Regions from separate parts of the Nesterenkonia halobia genome, predicted to be linked through region 1. Evidence: riboswitches for the same ligand, from Rfam matches in the RefSeq annotation. Region 1 holds a riboswitch; the other holds the start of a gene.
What was found. A riboswitch is a leader RNA that binds a small molecule or an ion and turns the genes downstream of it on or off. The one in region 1 is predicted to bind thiamine pyrophosphate.

Region 1 (3,499 bases):
GGGATGGGGCTCGGAGGGGTCAGAGGGGACAGAGGGGTCGTCGGGCGTCGCGCGGGCCGGGTCCATCGAGGCCAGCAGCGCCGCGTCGGCGGCGGAGAGCTCCGCGGCGCGCGGCGCGTCCGACCTCGGCGGGCCCACCAGGGCGGCGGCCAGCCGAGCGCCGATCGGGGCCAGCAGGATGCCGTGCCGGGAGTACCCGGTGGAGACGACGACGCCGGGCTCGTCGTCGAGCGCGCCGAGCAGCGGGATGTCGTCGGGGGTGCCGGGCCGGGCCCGGGTGGTGATCTCCTCGAGCTCCATGTCCTTGACCGCCGGCAGGATCGTCGCGGCGTCGTCGAGCAGCTCCTGCACCGCCCCGGCGCGGGTGCCGGCCATACCGTCCTCGCGGGAGGAGGCGCCGACGACGATCCCGCCGTCGCCGCGCGGGACCAGGTAGACGCTGCGGCCGCGGACCATCGCCCGGATCGTCGCGGTGATCAGCTGCTCCTCGCCGGGGGCCAGCTGGTCGGAGTGGACTCGCAGGCGCAGCACGTCACCGTGGACCGGCCGCAGCGGCAGCGGATGCCGCCGCGGGATGCCCGCGATCCGTCCGTAGCCCAGCCCCGGGGCCAGCACGACCCGCTCGTCGACGAGTTCCTCACCGGAGGCCAGGGTGAGCCGGTACCGGGGCGCGGCCGGACCGGCCGCGCCGTCGTCGTCGCGCTCCAGGGCGACCACCGTCTCGCGGAGCTGCCGCGCGGCCGGACCGGCCTCCGGGAAGGCGGCCGGGTCCAGCGGGGCCGCCAGCGCCTCGGCGAGCGCGCCCGTGAGCAGCCGCGGGTCCACCTGATGGTCGGAGGGCACGTCCCAGCCCTTGGAGACGCCCGGCGCCAGCGCGGGCTCGCGGCGGCGCAGCACTGAGGAGGTCATCGGCTCGACCTCCATGCCGTGGGCCTGCTGGACGCCCACCAGATCGGCGACGGCGTCGCGGTCGGAGCGGTCGGCGGCGAGCAGGATGGTGCCGTTCTCCCGCCAGCCGGTCGGCGCGTCGACGGCGCGGGCGAGCTCGGCGAGGAACTCAGAGTACTCGGCGCGGGAGGCGGTCATGATCGGGTAGAGCCGATCCTGGCCGTACTGGACCTCGCTGATCGGGGCCAGCATCCCGGCCGCGGCGTAGGTGGCGTCGCGGCCGACGTCGGGGGCGACGAGAGTGACGGCATGGCCCTCGCGACGCAGTCTCCAAGCGGTGAGCAGGCCGACGATGCCTGCTCCGACGACGGTGACGCCCACTGATCTCCTCCTCACGACGGCATGATCCGCATCGAGTCCGAGTGGTCGGCGGCGTCGCCCTCTCAGCCCGGCCGGCCCGGGCTCCCACGGATGTCGCTTCCCAGTGTAGTCCTCCGCGGCCCGCGACCCCATGATTCAGTACACGGCATCGTGTATCGTCGGGGGCATGGAGACCCTGACGATGCCCGATCCGGCGAGCCCGGGACGTCCGGCGCCCGCGGAGACGGTGCAGAGCGCAGAGAACGCGGAGGACGCCGAGACGGCGACGCTGACCCACTCGGCCGCGCTGGCCCGCTTCGGCCACGCGCTCTCCGACCCCACCCGCGCCCGCATCCTGCTGGCCCTGCGCCGCGGGCCGGCCTGCCCCTCGGACCTCGCCGAGATGCTCGGAGTCTCCCGGCAGGTGATGTCCAACCAGCTCTCCTGCCTGCGCGGCTGCGGCGTGGTCGAGGCCGCCCCGGAGGGCCGCCGGACCTGGTACCGGCTGGCCGACGCGCGGCTCACCGCCGCGCTCTCCGATCTGCTCGACCTCACCCTGGCCGTCGACCCCGCGTGCTGCTGCGCCGACGGAGCGTGCACCTGCTGATGAGCGAGACGCCCTCCTCCACCCCGCGCGCGGCCCCGACCGGCGCCGCGCCGCCGGCGGCCGCTCCGGCCCCGGCCCGCCGGCGGCTGCTGGAGCGCCGCCTGCGCCTCATCGTCGCCGCGACGATCACCTACAACGTCGTCGAGGCCGTCGTGGCGATCGCCGCCGGGCGGCTGGCCTCCTCCTCGGCGCTGATCGGCTTCGGCCTGGACTCGACGGTGGAGGTCCTCTCCGCCGCCGCAGTGGCCTGGCAGTTCTCCGCCGCCGATCCGCATCGCCGCGAGCGCACCGCCATGCGGGTCATCGCCGCCTCCTTCGTCGGGCTGGCGCTCGTCGTCGGCGTCGACGCCGTGCGCACGCTGCTCGGCGCCGCCGAGCCGGAGCACTCGACCGTCGGGATCGTGCTGGCCGCGCTCAGCCTGGCGATCATGCCGCTGCTCTCCTGGGTCGAGCGCCGCACCGGCCGCGAGATGGGCTCGGCCTCGGCGGTGGCGGACTCGAAGCAGACGCTGATCTGCAGCTGGCTCTCCGCAGTGCTGCTGGTCGGGCTGGTGCTCAACTCCACGCTGGGATGGAGCTGGGCCGATCCGATCGCGGCACTGGTCATCGCCGCCGTCGCCCTCCGCGAGGGCGTGGAGGCCTGGCGCGGCGACGCGTGCTGCACGCCGCTGGGCGCGATGCTCGAGCACGACGACGGCGCAGAGCACGAGACACCGGAGGCCGGCTGCGCGGACGGCTGCTGCGCGCCCGCCGCCCCGGAGTCGCGGAGTCGACGGCGCTGAACGCGGGCGTCCGGACGGCTCAGTCGCCGTCGGGGTCGAGCAGCGCCGCGGCGGCGCTGCGGTGGTGGTCGTCGCCGGACTGCAGGGCGAACTTCGCATAGCCGACCGGGCCGGCGGCCCAGAGCTCGTGGCAGTGCTCGGCCAGCCGCGGCCAGACGGCCCCGCCGGCGGCCTCGTAGGCGGCGACGGTCTCGGCGAAGACGTCCTGGCCGGCCAGGGCGAACTGGTGCATGAAGTCCCGGCCGGGATCGTCGACGCGGGCGGTGGTCCAGTCGAGCACCCCGGTGATCTCGCCGGACTCGCCCATCAGCGTGTGCGCGGGATAGAGCTCGCCGTGGGTCATCACCGAGCGCTGCGGCCAGAGGGCGTCCTCGTCGAGCCAGGTGCGCCAGCGGCGCAGCAGCGACCCGTCCACGGTGAACTCCTCGGCGACGGTCTCGACGTCCTGCCGCCAGCGCCGGCGGACCTCGTCGGGCTCGCAGATCTCGACGCCGGCGGCCTCGACCTCGGCCCGCGGGACGGCGTGCAGCTCCGCGAGCAGCCGGCCCAGCGACCGCGCATAGCTCAGCGACTCCGGGTCCATATGCCACTGCGGCTCGCCCTCGAGGACGCTGAGCCCGGGACGGCCGGGCAGCGCGCGATAGCCCAGCAGCTCCGGCTCGCGGATCTCCCAGCGCGGCACCTCGGCGGTCAGGTGGCCGCGGACCAGCTCCAGCACCGCGGCCTCGGCGTCCAGGCCGGCGACGACGTCCGCGCGGCGCGGGATGCGCAGCACCCAGCGGTCGCCGGCGGCGTCGTCGGCCATCGCGACCCGGAAGTCGAGGCCCGAGTCGATGATCTCGACGCTGTCCTGCTGCAGGGC
Region 2 (3,499 bases), on a different contig from region 1:
CCGGCTCCTGGAAGACCATCCCGAGGCGGGCGACCAGATCGGCGGCGCGCCAGCCGCCCGGGTCCTCGCCCAGCCGCTCCCGGCCCGCCGTCGCACCGGTGTCGCCAGCGTCGCCGGAGCCGCCGAAGCCGCCGGAGCCGCCGATCAGCCCTGTCCCGGCGGCGAGCCGACCGCCGTGGCGCGGCAGCAGTCCGGCCAGACTGAGCAGCAGCGTGGACTTCCCCGCGCCGTTGCGCCCGGTCAGCCCCAGGGCTCGGCCGCGGCGCAGCGTCAGGTCCACGCCCTCGAGCACCGGCCGGGGCGCCGAACCGGCGCGCGGTCTGCGCCGCCGGCCGGGTCCTCGACGGCGTCGTCGCCCCGCGCCTGGGGCCCGGTGCGGGGCGGTGCGCCCGACGGCGAGTCCTGCGGCGGACAGCAGCGCCTCGTCGGCGACCCCCGCCGGTCCGTCCTCGGCGACGCCGCGGCGCGGCGACCACGTCGGCAGCTGCGGCGGCCGATCGGGGACCCAGAGCCCCATGGCCGCCAGCTCCTCGCGCAGCGGCTCGTCGTCGGCGACCCGGGCGGCGTCGACGCGGCGGCGCACCCCGCCGCCGGCTTCGAGGACGACCAGCGTGTCGCAGTGCTCGGCCCAGACGCCCAGCCGATGCTCGACGACGACCAGCGTCGGCCCGGTGGCCGCGGCGGCGGCGAGGACCGCGTCGCGGACCTGGGCGACGCCGGCCGGGTCGAGATTCGCCGTCGGCTCGTCGAGCAGCAGCAGCCCCGGGCGCATCGCCAGGATCCCGGCCAGCGCGAGGCGCTGCTTCTGCCCGCCGGAGAGCTCGGCGGTGGGGTGGTCGAGCAGCTGTTCGGCGACGTCGTCGGCCCTCGCCCCCTCGATGCCGGGGCCCAGCCCGACGGCGTCGAGCGCCTCGCGCACCCGCACCCAGATCTGCTCCCGCTCCACGGCGAGGTTCTCCGCGGCGAAGGCGACGTCGTCGCCGATCCGCGAGAGCACCACCTGCGACTCGGGGTCCTGCTGCATCAGCCCGGCCCGGCCGCGGGCGGCGTCGGGGGCCGCGCCGTCGAGGCGCAGCGTGCCGGCCGATACGGCGTCCTCGTCGTGGAGCACCCCGGCCAGCCCGTGCAGCAGCGTGGACTTCCCCGCGCCCGACGGGCCGGCCAGCAGGACCTTCTCCCCTGGGGCGAGGTGCAGATCCAGGTCCGCCAGCGCTGGAGCGGGACGGTCGGCGTGCTGGAACGTCCAGCTCTCCGCCCGGACCTCGACGCCGGCCGGGCGCACGGAGGCGTCGGACGCGCGGGACGTGGGCGACCCGGACGGCCCGGAGACGCCCGGCGCCGTCCCGCGTCGGGCGCCGTCGAGGGTCTCCCGGGGCGTCGACGTCGCGCTCATCGGCCCGCTCCGGCGCCGACGACGGGCTCCCGGTGGGCCCGCCGGGAGGCCAGCGGCCCGAGCACCGAGGTCGCCGCCAGCCCGCGGGTCGCAGTCCACATCAGCGCCCCGGCGATGATCGCCCCGGAGAGGGCGAAGCAGCCGATGTGGACGAACGTCTCCAGCGGCGCATAGGCGTACATCGGGATGATCCAGTGGTAGGTCGCTCCGCCGAAGAAGCCCGAGAGCGCGCCGGCGAGCACGGCGACGTCGAGGGTGAAGCGGCGGTAGAGGAAGGCCATCACGACCAGCTCGGCGCCCAGGCCCTGCACGAAGCCCGAGGACAGCACGGTCAGCCCCCACTGGGAGCCCAGCAGGGCGGAGACGACGGCGGCGACGAGCTCGCAGTAGATCGCCGCGCCGGGCTTGCGGATGACCAGCGCGCCGAGCACGCCGGGGAAGAGCCACATGCCGTGGACGATGGTGGCCGCCGGCGGATACGCGGCGAAGAGGCCGCCGACGAGCTGATAGCTGAGGTTCCATCCCCAGAAGATGACGCCGGCGGCGACGGCGAGGGTGGAGGCGACGACGATGTCCGAGACCGACCAGCGCGCGGTCCTCGCGCCCTGGATCGCCCCGGAGGCTGACGTCGATGCGGCGGTGCTGCTCATGATGCTCCCTGGTCGTGACAGTGATGGACCACGAGCACGCAGGAGAGAGCCGGAGGCGACGGCGCGGCGGATCCGCAGAGGTGCGGACGGGTGCCGCCGTCGTCGGCGATCCGGCATCCGAGGACGAGTCTCGACTTCCTTCGCAGGTGCTGGCCTGATCAGGTTCGAGGGTCTGGGCCTTCAGCCCACTCTCAGCGCCTTCCGGCACGTGCGTGCCGAGGGGCGCTCCCCTGTCGTGTCTCGAATGACGTGGACCACCGTACCCCACGCCCGGCGCGGCGGGGAGAGGTCGCCGGGACGATGACCACGCCTGCCACGGCTGGGCTAGGCTGGGGGCGAGGTCGACCGCCCGCGGTCCGCGCGGCGTCGGCCGGGTGCGCACAGAGACCGAACGGCGAGGAGTGCCGATGGACAAGATCATGGACAAGCTGCTGACCACCGGGATCTCGCTGGCCGGCGGCTTCGCGGCCACGAAGGCCTTCGAGTTCGCGTGGAAGCAGGCCACCGGCGAGGAGACGCCGAAGAGCTCCGAGGACGAGGACATCTCGCTGCAGAAGGCGCTGATCTTCGCGGTGAGCTCCGCGGCGCTCTCCGCCGGGGTGCAGGTCCTCTCCCAGCGCGGGGCGAAGGCCTCGATGCGCAAGATCAAGGGCGCCTATCAGGACCCTTCGGAGGTCTGAGACTCGTCCCGCGGCTCCTGCCCGGCGTCGAGTGGCCGCCGGTGACGAGGAATCGGCCGCCGATCCCCTCGTCAGGCGCAGAACTCTCGTCACCGGCGGCCACTCGATGACGTAGGAGCCGAGGCGGGACGCGGCAGGTTCCTGCACAGCGTCCAAGCCCCGCGGCACGACGCGCCGCGTCATCCACAGCGACCCCCGCAGCGCTGGCGGGAGCGCGAGCCGCCCTCTGGGATGGGGCCATGTCTCCCTCCCCGTCCGACCCCTCGGCCACAGACGACCTCGTCCTCGGCGACCGCCGGCGCGGAGCACCGATCCGCGCCGGCACGGCCGGCCGCACACGGGCCCAGCTCCTCGACGACGAAGGACTCGCTCCGCGTGACCTGCGCCGCGGCCGGTACCACCGCACCGTCGAGCGGCTGACCACCGACGTGTACCGCGGAGCTGACGACTCCGCCCATCCCGACGCCCGCGAGATCGCGCTGCTCCAGGGCCTGACCCGCGGGACCGCCCGAGTGGCGACCCATGGCACCGCCGCCGCACTCCTCGGGCTCTGGGAGGAGCGGCTCCGGGCGCCCCACCACCTCACCGTGCCGCGCGACGGCGGACGAATCCGACGACCAGGACTGATCGTGCCGCACCGGGCCGACATCTCCGGCGAGTTCATCACCGAGGTCGCCGGCATCCCGGTCACCACGCCCGCCTGGACGTGGGCGGATCGTGCGGCGTCGCAGTCGCTGGTCGAGGCCGTCGTCTCCGCCGACGCGCTGCTCAGGAGC

Region 2: another riboswitch for thiamine pyrophosphate. It lies ahead of ABD652_RS13400 (ECF transporter S component); the one in region 1 lies ahead of ABD652_RS03930 (FAD-dependent oxidoreductase).

The regions. Positions count from the first base shown of each region.
Region 1 covers NZ_BAAAYG010000003.1:249,036-252,534, forward strand. The annotation lists gene ABD652_RS03930 (FAD-dependent oxidoreductase) at 1-1,269, opposite strand, end outside; TPP riboswitch at 1,261-1,367, opposite strand; gene ABD652_RS03935 (ArsR/SmtB family transcription factor) at 1,496-1,855, shown strand; gene ABD652_RS03940 (cation efflux transmembrane domain-containing protein) at 1,855-2,637, shown strand; gene ABD652_RS03945 (macrolide 2'-phosphotransferase) at 2,657-3,499, opposite strand, start outside.
Region 2 covers NZ_BAAAYG010000016.1:24,717-28,215, forward strand. The annotation lists gene ABD652_RS13395 (ATP-binding cassette domain-containing protein) at 1-1,393, opposite strand, end outside; gene ABD652_RS13400 (ECF transporter S component) at 1,390-2,043, opposite strand; TPP riboswitch at 2,162-2,285, opposite strand; gene ABD652_RS13405 (DUF4235 domain-containing protein) at 2,451-2,723, shown strand; gene ABD652_RS13410 (hypothetical protein) at 2,963-3,499, shown strand, end outside.